Linked DNA regions of Oharaeibacter diazotrophicus. The protein of the gene in region 3 binds, or shares a complex with, the protein of the main gene of each other region. Links are inferred from orthologs where the notes say so. Each region holds a gene or a part of one and is shown on either strand. Other genes may lie near its edges.

Region 1 (4,263 bases), on a different replicon or contig from region 3:
GACCAGCTCGCCGAACTCGACCGCGACCGCGCCCGCGGGCTGATCGGGGAGGGCGAGGCCGAGGCCGCCCGCACCGAGATCGCCCGCCGCCTGCTGCGCGCCGACGCGGCCCTGAAGGCGGCCGCCGGGAGCAGCCGCAGCCTCGCCCGTCCGGTCGCGGTGGCGAGCGTGCTGTTCGTGCCGCTCGCCGCCCTCGGGCTCTATCTCGCCGTCGGCTCGCCGGAGATGCCGGACCAGCCGCTCGAGGCCCGCCTCGCCGCCTCCAACGGCGAGCACGACGTCTCTGCAATGGTGGCGCAGGTCGAGGCGCACCTCGAGCAGAACCCCGGCGACGTCCGCGGCTGGCTGGTGGTCGCGCCGATCTACATGCGCATGGGCCGCTACGCCGACGCCGCCGCCGCCTGGGGCAAGGCGACCGCGCTCGGCGCCGACGACGTCGACACCCGCGAGAGCCTCGGCGAGGCGCTGGTGGCGGCCAACCAGGGCATCGTCACCGAAGAGGCGCAGGCCGCCTTCGACGCCGTGGTCGCCGCCGACGGCGACCGGCCGAAATCGCTCTACTACCGCGCCCTCGGCCTGAAGCAGGCCGGCCGCAACGACGAGGCGCTCGCCGCCTTCGAGGCGTTGATGGCGCGCTCGCCCGCCGACGCGCCGTGGCTGCCGGAGGTGCGCGCCCGCCGCGGCGAGTTGCTCGCCGCCCTCGGCCGGCCGAAGGACACGCCCGAGCCTGCGACGCTGCCGGCGATGGCGCCGCCGGTCGCCGCCGCGCCCGGTCCGGACGCCGGCGACGTCGCCGCCGCCGCGGGCATGTCGGAGGGCGACCGCCAGCAGATGATCCAGGGCATGGTGCAGCGCCTCGCCGACCGGCTCGCCGCCGATCCGAAGGACGCCGAGGGCTGGCAGCGCCTGATCCGCGCCTACGCCGTGCTCGGCCGCACCGCCGACGCAAAGGCGGCCTACGCCAAGGCGAAGGAGACCTTCGCCGGCGACGCGGCGGTGCTCGAAGGCATCGAGGCGGTGGCGAGCGAGGCCGGCGTCTCCGGCTAGGCTGGGTGTCCACGAGGCGGGACGGACGGGAATGGCGATGACGCGCAAGCAGCGGAGACTGGTGCTGATCGCGGTCGCGGGCAGCGTGCTCGCGGTGGCGGTGGGGCTGACCCTCTACGGCCTCAGCGGCCAGATCGCCCTGTTCAAGACCCCGACCGAGATCGCCGAGGGCACGGTCGAGCCGGGCCGGCGGCTCCGGATCGGCGGCCTCGTCAAGGAAGGCTCGGTGGTCAAGGCGAACGGCGGCGCGACGGTGAGCTTCGCCGTCACCGACACGGTCAACGACGTCGCCGTCACCTATACCGGCCTGTTGCCGGACCTGTTCCGCGAGGGCCAGGGCGTGGTGGCGGAAGGCGCGCTCGGCCCCGACGGCCGCTTCGCCGCCGACACCGTGCTCGCCAAGCACGACGAGAACTACATGCCGAAGGAGGTCGTCGACAGCCTGAAGGCGCAGGGCGTCTGGCAGGAGGGCGCCGAAGGCGGCGCCCCGGTCAGGGGCGCGGCGCCGGCGGCGACGACGTCCGCCACCAATTGACCGGCCGGTGGGGAGGACGACGGCGATGATCGCGGAACTCGGACATTTCGCGCTGGTGCTCGCGCTGGCGCTGGCCATCCTGCAGTCGGTGGTGCCGGTGCTCGGCGCCGCCCGCCGCGACGACGCCCTGATGCGGGTCGGCCCCAGCCTCGCGCTGGCGGAATTCGTGCTGATCGGCCTCGCCTTCGCGGCTCTGGCGCACGCCTACATGACCTCGGACTTCTCGGTCGCCAACGTCTACGAGAACTCCCACTCGCTGAAGCCGACGCTCTACAAGCTGACCGGGCTCTGGGGCAACCACGAGGGCTCGATGCTGCTCTGGGTGCTGATCCTGGCCCTGTTCGGCGCCGCGGTCGCCGCCTTCGGCGGTAACCTGCCGGCGACGCTGAAGGCCAACGTGATCGGCGTCCAGGGCTGGATCACCACCGCCTTCCTCGCCTTCATCCTGGTGACGTCCAACCCGTTCCTGCGGCTCGATCCGGCCCCGTTCCAGGGCCAGGACCTCAACCCGGTGCTGCAGGACGTCGGCCTCGCGATCCATCCGCCGCTGCTCTACCTCGGCTACGTCGGCTTCTCGATCTCCTTCGCTTTCGCCGTCGCCGCCCTGATCGAGGGCCGGATCGACGCCGCCTGGGCGCGCTGGGTGCGGCCGTGGACGCTGGCGGCCTGGGTGTTCCTGACCGCCGGCATCGCCATGGGCTCCTACTGGGCCTATTATGAGCTCGGCTGGGGTGGCTGGTGGTTCTGGGACCCGGTCGAGAACGCCTCGTTCATGCCCTGGCTCGCCGGCACCGCGCTCCTGCATTCGGCGCTGGTAATGGAGAAGCGCAACGCGCTCAAGGTCTGGACGGTGCTGCTCGCCATCCTGACCTTCTCGCTGTCGCTTCTCGGCACCTTCCTGGTCCGCTCCGGCGTACTGACCTCGGTGCACGCCTTCGCCACCGACCCGGCGCGCGGCGTCTTCATCCTCGGCATCCTCTGCGTCTTCATCGGCGGCGGTCTCGCGCTGTTCGCGTGGCGCGCCGGGACGCTCGCCCAGGGCGGCCTGTTCGCCCCGGTGAGCCGCGAGGGTGCGCTGGTGTTGAACAACATCGTGCTGACCGCCGCGACCGCGACCGTGCTGGTCGGCACGCTCTACCCGCTGCTGCTCGAGGCGACCACCGGCGGCAAGGTCTCGGTCGGCGCGCCCTTCTTCAACCTCGCCTTCGGCCCGCTGATGCTGCCGTTGCTGATCGCCGTGCCCTTCGGCCCGATGCTGGCCTGGAAGCGCGGCGACCTGCTGGCGGCGACGCAGCGCCTGTGGGCCGCCTTCGGCGCGGCGCTGGTGGCCGCGCTCGCGACGCTCTGGCTCGCCGGCGGCGGCCCGGTGCTCGCCGTCATCGGCATCGGCCTGTCGGCGTGGCTGATCGTCGGCGCCTTCGCCGAACTCGCCCACCGCGCCCGCTTCCGGGACGCCGGCCTCTCCGTCGGCTTCGCCCGCCTCGTCGGCCTGCCGCGCTCGGCCTTCGGCACCGCGCTCGCCCACGCCGGCCTCGGCGTGACGCTGGCCGGCATCGTCGGCGTCAGCGCCTTCCAGAGCGAGACCATCCTGTCGATGAAGCCGGGCGAGCGCGCCACCATCGGCGCCTACGAGGTCACCTACGACGGCAGCGAGGACGTCCGCGGCCCGAATTATCAGGCGATGATCGTCCACATGACCGCCCGGCGCGGCGGAGTCGAGGTGTTCAAGCTGGATCCGGAGAAGCGCTTCTATCAGGCGCGGCAGATGCCGACGACCGAGGCGGCGATCCGCACCCACGGCTTCTCGCAGCTCTACGTCACCCTCGGCGATCCCTCGCCGGACGGGGCGGGCGTCGTGGTGCGGATGTGGGACAAGCCGCTGGTGACGCTGATCTGGCTCGGCGGCCTCGTGATGATGGCCGGCGGCGCGCTGTCGCTGTCGGACCGCCGCCTGCGCGTCGGCGCGCCGAAGCCGGCGCGCGCCGCCGGCCCGGTCGCGGCGGAGTGAGCTCGATGGCCCGCCCGCTCGCGACCCTGGCGCTCGCCGCCACGCTCTCGCTTTCCGCCCTCGGCGGCGCCCTCGCCGTGCAGCCGGACGAGCGGCTGGCGGATCCGGCGCTGGAGGCGCGCGCCCGCGCGCTCTCGGCGGAACTGCGCTGCCTCGTCTGCCAGAACCAGTCGATCGACGACAGCGACGCCCAGCTCGCCAAGGACCTGCGCGTGCTCGTGCGCGAGCGCATCACCGCCGGCGACAGCGACGAGGAGGTGATGGACTTCCTGGTCGCCCGCTACGGCGAGTTCGTGCTGCTGAAGCCCCGCCTGCACGGCTGGGGCTGGGTGATCTGGGTGACGCCGCCGGCGTTGCTGGTGGTCGGCGGCCTCGCCGCCTGGATCGGCTGGCGTCGGCGCAAGGCCGAGGGCGGCGCGGTCGAGGACCGGCTGACCGCCGAGGAGGAGCGCGCGCTGCGGGCGATCGCCGATCGTGGCGAAAACGCGGCAAAGCCCTGATTTCTCGCCACGATTTCGGCCGCAGACTTACGCCGATTTAATCGCCGGGCCATTCGCCCGTCAGGTTCCGGGGCCCATATTCCTCCTCGACGGACGCCGCCTCCGACGCGGCCGTTCCGAGGAAGACAACGGAGCCCTGGACCATCATGTCGTCTGATCGCAACTCCCGCCCC
Region 2 (4,388 bases), on a different replicon or contig from region 3:
GCTCGCCCGCGCCGCCGGGGCCGCCGAACCGCTGCCGGGCATCCGCGAAAGGGCCGGCGAGGGCGTCGCCGCCGTCGTCGACGGGATCGACGTCCGCCTCGGCGCGCTCGGCTTCTGCGGCGTCGAGCCGGCCGCCGTCGCGGCCATGCGCGCCGCCCACCCGACGGCCTCGCTGATCGCCTATCGCGAAGGCCGCGCCGCGCCGGTGCTGTTCGCGCTCGGACAGAGCCTCAAGGCCGACGCCGTCGCCACGGTCGCGCGGCTGAAGCGCGAGGGCTACCGGATCGAGATCCTCTCCGGCGACCGCGAGGCCGCCGTCGCCGAGGCCGCCCGCGCCCTCGACGTCGCCGACTGGCGTGCCGAGCGCGATCCCGCCGCGAAGATCGCCCGGCTCGACGCCCTGAAGGCCGAGGGCCGGCGTGTCCTGATGGTCGGCGACGGTCTCAACGACGCGCCCTCGCTCGCCGCCGCCCACGTCTCGCTGTCGCCGGTGACGGCCGCCCACGTCGCCCAGAGCGCCTCCGACGCGGTCTTCCTCGGCGACCGGCTGGCGCCGGTGGCGATCGCCCTCGACGTTGCCCGCGCGGCGCGCCGGCTGATGATGGAGAACCTCTGGATCGCCGTGGTCTACAACGCCGTCGCCGTGCCGATCGCGATCCTCGGCTACGTCACCCCGCTGATCGCGGCGCTGGCGATGTCCGGATCGTCGCTGATCGTCACGGTCAACGCGCTCCGGCTGCGCCGGGTCGCGCCGCCGCCGACGGCCCGCCCGGCTTCCGCCGCGATCGTCGGCGAGACTGGTGCCGTGTCCGCCCCGGTGAGCGCATGAACATCCTCGTCTACCTCGTCCCGATCGCCCTTTCGCTCGGGCTCCTCGGCCTCGCGGCCTTCCTGTGGTCGCTGAAGACCGGCCAGTTCGAGGACCTCGACGGCGCCGCCTGGCGCGCCATCCAGGACGACGATCTGCCCGGCCGGGAGTGATCCCGCCGCCGGCCGGCCCTTGCGTTTCCGCGTCCGGCGAGCGACCGTCGGTCGCGGGGCGGGCCGGCCGCGTTGCCGGCGGGCCCGTGCTCGCCTATGTCTGGAACGCCATGGCCCTGTCGATCACCGAACTCGCCAATCCCACCCGCTTCATCGGCTTCGTCGAGCGCGTCCTGCCGTGGCTCGTCGGGCTGACCGCCGTCGTCTTCGCCTGGGGCCTGTGGATGGTCTGGCACTCGCCGGCCGACTACCAGCAGGGCGAGACGGTCAAGATCATGTACATCCACGTGCCGTCCGCGTGGCTGTCGACCTTCACCTACGGCCTGATGGCGGTGTCGTCGGTCGGCACGCTGGTCTGGCGCCATCCGCTCGCCGACGTCTCGGCCAAGGCCGCCGCGCCGATCGGCGCCGCCTTCACCTTCCTCGCCCTCGTCACCGGCTCGCTCTGGGGCAAGCCGATGTGGGGGACGTGGTGGGAGTGGGACGCCCGGCTGACCTCGGTGCTGGTGCTGTTCATCATGTATCTCGGCCTGATCGCGCTGTGGCGCACGATCGAGGATCCCTCGCGGGCCGCCCGCTCGGCCGCGGTGCTGACGCTGGTCGGCACGGTCAACCTGCCGATCATCAAGTTCAGCGTCGACTGGTGGAACACGCTGCACCAGCCGGCCTCGGTGTTCCGCATGGACGGCCCCACCATCGACGGCTCGATGCTGTGGCCGCTGCTCGTGATGGCGATCGCCTTCACGCTCCTGATGGTGGCGCTGCACTGGATGGCGATGCGCAACGAAATCCTGCGCCGGCGCCTGCGCACGCTCGGCCTCACCGCCGCCGGAGGGGCGCGATGATCGAGGCGCTCGGCCCCTACGCGGGCTACATCCTGTCGTCCTACGGCCTGACCGGTGCGGTGATCGCCGGGCTGGTCGCCTGGGTGCTGGTCGACCACGCGATGCTGACCCGCCGGCTGAAGGCGATGGAGGAGCGCGGCATCCGCCGGCGGTCCGCCCGCCCGGCCGCCTCCGCGAGCGAGGGACGCGAGACCGCATGACGACCGCCCCCACGGACAGCGGCGCGCCGCGGCCGCGGCGGCGCGTCGTCGCCTTCCTGCCGCTGATCCTGTTCGTCGCGCTCGCCGCGGTGTTCTATTCGCGCCTCGGTGCCGGCGACCCGTCGGAACTGCCGTCGGTGCTGATCGGCAAGCCGGTGCCGACCTTCGACCTGCCGCCGGTCGCCGGCCTGACGCGCGACGGAGCAGCTGTGCCGGGCTTCTCGAGCGCCGAACTCGCCGGTGGCGGGGTCACGCTCGTCAACGTGTTCGCGTCGTGGTGCGTGCCCTGCCGCGACGAGCATCCGGTGCTGGTCGAACTCGCCAAGGACGACCGCTTCCGCCTCGTCGGCCTCAACTACAAGGACGCCGCCGACAACGCGACGCGCTTCCTCGGGGCCCTCGGCAACCCCTATGCCGCCGTCGGCGCCGACGAGCGCGGCCGCGTCGGCATCGACTGGGGCGTCTACGGCGTGCCGGAGACCTTCGTCGTCGCCCCCGACGGCACCATCGCCTACAAGCACGTCGGCCCGCTGACGCCGGAGAGTGTGCGCACCGTGCTGCTGCCCGAGGTCGAGAAGGCGCTGGCCAAGGCCGCGCCGAAGCCGGCCGGCTGATCCTTCCCGGCTGCGTCCGAAAGGGCCTCCTGCACCGCGGTCGGGCGCTGTCGGCGGCAGCCGATGCGGTGCAGGCGTCGACCGCGCCTTTTCACCCGCCGCGGAGCCGCTTCGGTGCGACGTTGTTCCAGGCACGGCGGAGGAGGTCGGCGATCAGCGTCTCGTCGGCGTCGGCGAGGTGGACGACCGTCCAGCCCTTGCGGCCCCAGGCGCCGGTCGCCGGGGCGATCAGGTCCGGTTCGGCCGCCATCGTGAAGGCCTGCTCCTCGGGCGTTAGTTTCACCACCGCGCGGGCGTCGTCGGGCAGGCTCGCGAAGATCTTGTCGCGCACCCGGAAGTCGGCCTTGCCGAAGTGCGACTTCTCCTCGGCCTCCGGCAGGGCGAGTGCGAGGCGGCGGAGGTCGTCGCCGGTCACGACGGCTGCTCCGCGGCCGGCCTCGGCCGAACGCCGAAGACGGCGCTGCCGACGCGGACGTGGGTGGCGCCGTGGGCGATCGCGGTCTCGAAGTCGCCGGACATGCCCATGGATCGCCACGCGACGCCGGCGCGGCCGGCGAGTTCGTCGAGGAGGGCGAAGTGCAGCGCCGGGTTCTCGTCGACAGGCGGGATGCACATCAGCCCGGCGATGGCGAGCCCGTGGACGTCGCGGCAGCGGGCGACGAAGTCGACCGCCTCGGCGGGCGGGATGCCGGCCTTCTGCGGCTCCTCGCCGGTATTGACCTGGACGAGCAGCTTTGGCGCCCGGCCCTGCCGGGTCATCTCGGCGGCGAGCGCCGCGGCGATCTTGTCGCGGTCGACGGTGTGGATCACGTCGAACAGTGCGACCGCCTCGCGGGCCTTGTTGGACTGCAACGGCCCGATCAGGTGCAGCTCGAGACCCGCCGTCTCCGCCTTCAGGGCCGGGAACTTGCCCTCGGCCTCCTGGACGCGGTTCTCGCCGAACACGCGCTGTCCCGCGGCGATCGCGGCGCGGACGTCGTCGGCGGGGAAGGTCTTCGACACCGCCACCAGGGTCGCCGACCCGGCGGGGCGCCCGGCGGCGCGCTCGGCCGCGGCGATCCGGTCGCGGATCTCGGCGAGGTTGGCGGCGACGGTCATCGGGTCCTCCTGGCGCATGGGGCGGTTCGTCGACGGGGAGATCGCACCCGTACGCCGCTGTCAAGGCCGCGGCGCGACGGGCTGGCCGTCGGCCTTGACTTCCGCGGCATCTTTCCGCATGAGATGCGCCGTTCGAGAGGGTTCGTGTCGTGCCGTCCGCCAGCCGCCAGATGATCGTCGCCTCCGCCGCCCGGGTCCGCTCGGCGGTCGCGCGCGCCATGGCGACGGGGACGAAAACGACGACGACCACGTGATCGACGCTCTCTCGCCCCGCATCGTCCTCCTCGGGGTTCGAGGGGGCGGACGGCGAGCCCCTCGGATCCTTTGCCAAGGCAACCCGACGACCGGCCGCTGACGGAAACGACGAGCGGGGGACGGTCGAGGACGAGGAAGAGATCCGATGGGCTACAAGGTCGCCGTAGTCGGCGCCACGGGCAACGTGGGCCGCGAAATGCTCGAAATCCTGGCCGAACGCGGCTTTCCCGCCGACGAGGTGCTCGCGGTCGCCTCGCGGCGCAGCCAGGGCACCGAGGTCTCCTACGGCGACAAGACGCTGAAGGTGAAGGCGCTCGAGACCGTCGACTTCTCGCAGTACGACATCTGCCTGATGTCGGCGGGCGGGGCGATCTCGAAGGAATGGTCGCCGAAGA
Region 3 (4,334 bases):
ATGCAGGTGGTGCAGCCGTAGCCGACGAGGTTGAAGCCGAGGGCGTCGAGGTCGGGCTGCAAGCCGGACTTGGCGAGATACTCGCCGACCACTTGGCTTCCGGGCGCCAGCGAGGTCTTCACCCACGGCTTGGACGTCAGGCCCTTCTTGACCGCGTTGCGGGCGAGCAGGCCGGCGCCGATCATCACCGAGGGATTCGACGTGTTGGTGCAGGACGTGATCGCCGCGATCACCACGTCGCCGTGGCCGAGGTCGAAGTCGGTGCCGCCGACCTTGGCGCGCTCGCCCGCCTCGGTCTTCTTGAACTCGCCGGCGAGCGACTTCAGGAAGCCCTCCTTGGCGTTCTTCAGGAGCACGCGGTCCTGCGGGCGCTTCGGACCGGCGAGCGAGGGCTCGACGTCGGAAAGGTCGAGCGACAGCGTGGTGGTGAACTCCGGGTCCGCCGTCTCGGCGGTCCGCCACAGGCCTTGCGCCTTGGCATAGGCCTCGACGAGGGCGACGCGGGCGGGATCGCGCGCGGTGTCGGAGAGGAAGCGCACCGTCTCGGCGTCGACCGGGAAGTAGCCGCAGGTGGCGCCGTATTCCGGGGCCATGTTGGCGATGGTCGCGCGGTCCTCGAGGCTCATGGCGTCGAGGCCGGGGCCGTAGAACTCCACGAACTTGCCGACCACGCCGAGCTTGCGCAGCGCCTCGGTGACCGTCAGCACGAGGTCGGTGGCGGTGACGCCCTCCTTCAGCTTGCCGGTCAGCTTGAAGCCGACCACCTCGGGAATCAGCATCGACTGCGGCTGGCCGAGCATGGCCGCCTCGGCCTCGATGCCGCCGACGCCCCAGCCGAGCACGGCCATGCCGTTGACCATGGTGGTGTGGCTGTCGGTGCCGACGAGCGTGTCGGGATAGGCGACCTCCGAGCCGTTCTCCGAGCGGGTCCAGACCGTCTGGGCGAGATACTCGAGGTTGACCTGATGGCAGATGCCGGTGCCCGGCGGCACGACGCGGAAGTTGTCGAAGGCCTGCTGGCCCCAGCGCAGGAAGCGGTAGCGCTCGCCGTTGCGCTCGTATTCCAGTTCGACGTTGCGCGCGAAGGCGGCGGCGTTGCCGAACTCGTCGACGATCACCGAATGGTCGATGACGAGGTCGACCGGCACCAGCGGGTTGATCTTGGACGGGTCGCCGCCGAGCGCCACCATGGCGTCGCGCATGGCCGCGAGGTCGACCACCGCGGGCACGCCGGTGAAGTCCTGCATCAGAACGCGGGCCGGGCGGAAGGCGATCTCCTGGGTGGAGGTCTTCGGGCCGAGCCACTCGACCACCGCCTTGATGTCCTCGGCGGTCACCGTGCGGCCATCCTCGTGACGGAGCAGGTTCTCGAGCAGCACCTTCAGCGAGAAGGGCAGGCGCGAGACGCCGGAAAGACCGTTCTTCTCCGCCTCCGTCAGGGAGTAGTAGACGTAGGTCTTGCCGCCGGCGGTGAGTTCCCTGCGGCACTTGAAGCTGTCGAGCGAGGACATCGGCGAACGGTCCCTCTTTCCTTGGTTGGACGGCGGGTGGCCCGTCGGCCGGGACCGGACTGCCGCGCGGGAGGGCGCGACGCCCGGGACCCGGTGCCCCCGGGCCGTCTCCGCCACCGGTTTTTCGAGCGGTGAAGCGGTGCCGTCGGGGCGAAAAACCAGTGACGTTTACGTAAAGGTCGTATCCCGACCTCAGAACCCGCGGGCCTTATAGTGAATTTCAACCCGCGTGACTAGGATGACGTGAGTCTATATGAAGCGGCTGTCGTGACGGTCTCAAGGCCCCGCGCTGCCCGTAATTTCTCCGGATCGCCGCCACCGATGCCCGCCTTTTCACCAGATCCCGGGACGACGCTGCCGGCCCGTCGTCTGGTGGTGCGCGACCTCGCCGTCGAGCGTGGCGGCCGGCGGGTGCTGGACGGCGTCTCCTTCACCCTCGCCCCCGGCGAGGCGATGACGCTGGTCGGCCCGAACGGCGTCGGCAAGTCCACCCTGATCCGGGCGTTGACCGGCCTCGTCCGGCCCGCCGCGGGCGAGGTCCGCGTCATCGGCGACGGCGTCGAGGACGAGACCGACGTCGCCCCGCACTGCCACTACCTCGGCCATCGCGACGCCCTCAAGGCGGCGCTCTCGGTCGCCGAGAACCTCGCCTTCTGGCGCGACTTCCTCGGCGCCGACGGCGGCCTTCCGGTCGACGCGGCGCTCGACGCGGTCGACCTCGCCGATCTCGCCGACCTGCCCGCCGCCTATCTCTCGGCCGGCCAGCGGCGCCGGCTCGCGGTCGCCCGCCTCGTCGCCGTGCGCCGCCCGCTCTGGCTGCTCGACGAGCCGACCGCCGCCCTCGACACCGCCTCGGAGCGCCGTCTCCTCGAGTTGATGCGCGCCCATGTCGCCGCCGGCGGCGCGCTGATCGCGGCGACCCACCTGCCGCTCGACCTGCCGCGGGCCCGGGTGCTGCGGCTGTCGCCCGCCGGCGCGGAGGCCGTGGCGTGACCACCTGGACCGCCCTGTTCCTGCGAGAACTCCGGCTCGCGGTCCGCGTCGGCGGCGGCGCCCTGATGGGCGTGCTGTTCTTCCTGATCGTGGTGTCGGTCATCCCCTTCGCGGTCGGACCCGACCTCAACCTGCTGTCCCGGCTCGGACCGGCCGTTCTGTGGATCGGCGCCCTGCTCGCCACCCTGCTCGGGCTCGACCGCCTCTACGAAGCCGACCGCGAGGATGGCGCGCTCGACCTGATCGTCGCCTCCGGCCGGCCGCTCGAACTCGTGGTGCTGGTCAAGGCGGCGGCGCACTGGACCGCGACCGGCCTGCCGCTGGTGCTGGCCGCGCCGCTGTTCGCCCTGTTCCTGGCGATGCGCCCCGCCGAGATCGGCTCGACCATGGCGACGCTGGCCGTCGGCACGCCGGCGCTGACGCTGATCGGCTCGATCGGCGCCGGTCTGGCGGTGTCGCTGCGCCGCGGCGGCCTCCTGGTGCCGATCCTGGTGCTGCCCTTCTGCATCCCGGTGCTGATCTTCGGCGTGTCGGCCTCGGTGGCGGTGGCCTTCGACCCCGCCGCCTTCCGCACGCCCTTCCTGCTTCTGACCGCGGTGTCGCTGGTCGCCGCCGTGGTCGGCCCGGTCGCGACCGCGGCGGCCCTGCGCGGCGGCCTCGACTGACGGCGATCGATCAATCCCGGTCGAGGGCGTGGCGGCTCATCAGGGGCAGCTGCAGGGCCGAGAAGACCAGGGTGATCGGCATGATCCCCCAGACCTTGAAGGCGACCCAGAAGTCGGTGGTCTGGGTGCGCCAGACCGCTTCGTTGACGACGGCGAGGAAGACGAAGAACAGGCCCCAGCGCAGCGTCAGCTTGCGCCAGCCCGCCGCGTCGAGCCGGAAGGCGCCGTCGAAGACGTAGCCGAGCAGCGCCTTGCCGAAGGCGAGTCCGCCGAGCAGGACGGCCGCGAACAGGCCATTGACGATGGTCGGCTTCATCTTGATGAAGGTGTCGTCGTGCAGCACCAGCGTCAGGGTGCCGAACACCAGGACGACCACGCCGGTGACCACCGGCATCACGGCGAGCCGCCGCGTCAACGTCCACGAGATCGCCAGCGACACCACCATCGCCGCCATGAAGGCCGCGGTGGCGGTGAAGATGTCGGCCCGGGCGTTGGCGAAGAAGAACACGCCGAGCGGTCCGAGCTCGAGGGCGAGCTTCACGAGCGGGTTCTCGTGGCGCGTGGCCGGGTCGTCGGGGCCCTTCTCGAACTCCATGGGCGTCTCGTCCGTGGCGGGGTGGCGGATATGTCCCGACCTAGGTAGACGGTCGCCCGGCGGCCGGCAAGGCGGAGCGGAGCTCCGCGGCCGTGCGGACGCGGCACCGATGGCGCGTCGGCGCCCCTCGCCATTGACCCCCGCACCCATTTCTGGTGATGGTCCCGATCCGAGCAGAAATCCCCCGAGATGCGCCCGCGGTCGGCCTCCCCGGCCGTGCGATCGGGATCAGAAGATCAGGAACCCATGGCGACCGAGCGTTACAACGCCCGCGAGGCGGAAGCCCGTTGGCAGAAGGCCTGGAACGAGGCCGAGGTCTTCCGGACCCGCAACGACGATCCCCGGCCGAAGTACTACGTCCTGGAGATGTTCCCCTACCCGTCCGGGCGCATCCACATCGGCCACGTGCGCAACTACTCGATGGGCGACGTCGTCGCCCGCTTCAAGCGCGCCAAGGGTTTCAACGTCCTGCACCCCATGGGCTGGGACGCCTTCGGCATGCCCGCCGAGAACGCGGCGATGCAGAACAAGGTCCACCCCAAGGCCTGGACCTACGCCAACATCGCCACC

Evidence for each region. The genes of interacting proteins can lie anywhere in the genome.
Region 1: the proteins of ccmB (region 3) and ccmE are in contact, whole or in part, in a solved structure (PDB 8CE8), measured with the Escherichia coli proteins. The link is inferred for Oharaeibacter diazotrophicus from one-to-one orthologs.
Region 2: the proteins of ccmB (region 3) and EDD54_RS10200 are in contact, whole or in part, in a solved structure (PDB 8CE8), measured with the Escherichia coli proteins. The link is inferred for Oharaeibacter diazotrophicus from one-to-one orthologs.

The regions. Positions count from the first base shown.
Region 1 is NZ_SNXY01000009.1:153,154-157,416, reverse strand. What follows is about bases 1-2,833. They hold ccmE (cytochrome c maturation protein CcmE), read left to right. Parts: upstream 1-1,084; coding sequence 1,085-1,582; downstream 1,583-2,833. Other genes in these bases: EDD54_RS15705 (heme lyase CcmF/NrfE family subunit), read left to right, coding at 1,608-2,833; ccmI (c-type cytochrome biogenesis protein CcmI), read left to right, coding at 1-1,047. Also shown: more of EDD54_RS15705, read left to right, coding at 2,834-3,590; EDD54_RS15700 (cytochrome c-type biogenesis protein), read left to right, coding at 3,596-4,090; EDD54_RS15695 (Do family serine endopeptidase), read left to right, coding at 4,237-4,263. UniProt on the Escherichia coli protein: Heme chaperone required for the biogenesis of c-type cytochromes. Transiently binds heme delivered by CcmC and transfers the heme to apo-cytochromes in a process facilitated by CcmF and CcmH.
Region 2 is NZ_SNXY01000007.1:356,647-361,034, forward strand. The notes cover bases 1-2,958. They hold EDD54_RS10200 (heme ABC transporter permease), read left to right. Parts: upstream 1-1,091; coding sequence 1,092-1,826; downstream 1,827-2,958. Other genes in these bases: EDD54_RS10190 (heavy metal translocating P-type ATPase), read left to right, coding at 1-829; ccoS (cbb3-type cytochrome oxidase assembly protein CcoS), read left to right, coding at 826-981; ccmD (heme exporter protein CcmD), read left to right, coding at 1,823-2,026; EDD54_RS10210 (DsbE family thiol:disulfide interchange protein), read left to right, coding at 2,023-2,640; EDD54_RS10215 (MmcQ/YjbR family DNA-binding protein), read right to left, coding at 2,732-2,958. Also shown: more of EDD54_RS10215, read right to left, coding at 2,959-3,055; EDD54_RS10220 (YggS family pyridoxal phosphate-dependent enzyme), read right to left, coding at 3,052-3,738; EDD54_RS10225 (aspartate-semialdehyde dehydrogenase), read left to right, coding at 4,139-4,388. UniProt on the Escherichia coli protein: Required for the export of heme to the periplasm for the biogenesis of c-type cytochromes.
Region 3 is NZ_SNXY01000008.1:539,381-543,714, reverse strand. Bases 1,431-4,334 are described here. They hold ccmB (heme exporter protein CcmB), read left to right. Parts: upstream 1,431-2,500; coding sequence 2,501-3,169; downstream 3,170-4,334. Other genes in these bases: leuS (leucine--tRNA ligase), read left to right, coding at 4,011-4,334; EDD54_RS14770 (septation protein A), read right to left, coding at 3,180-3,764; ccmA (heme ABC exporter ATP-binding protein CcmA), read left to right, coding at 1,833-2,504; acnA (aconitate hydratase AcnA), read right to left, coding at 1,431-1,511. In the rest of the region: more of acnA, read right to left, coding at 1-1,430. UniProt on the Escherichia coli protein: Required for the export of heme to the periplasm for the biogenesis of c-type cytochromes.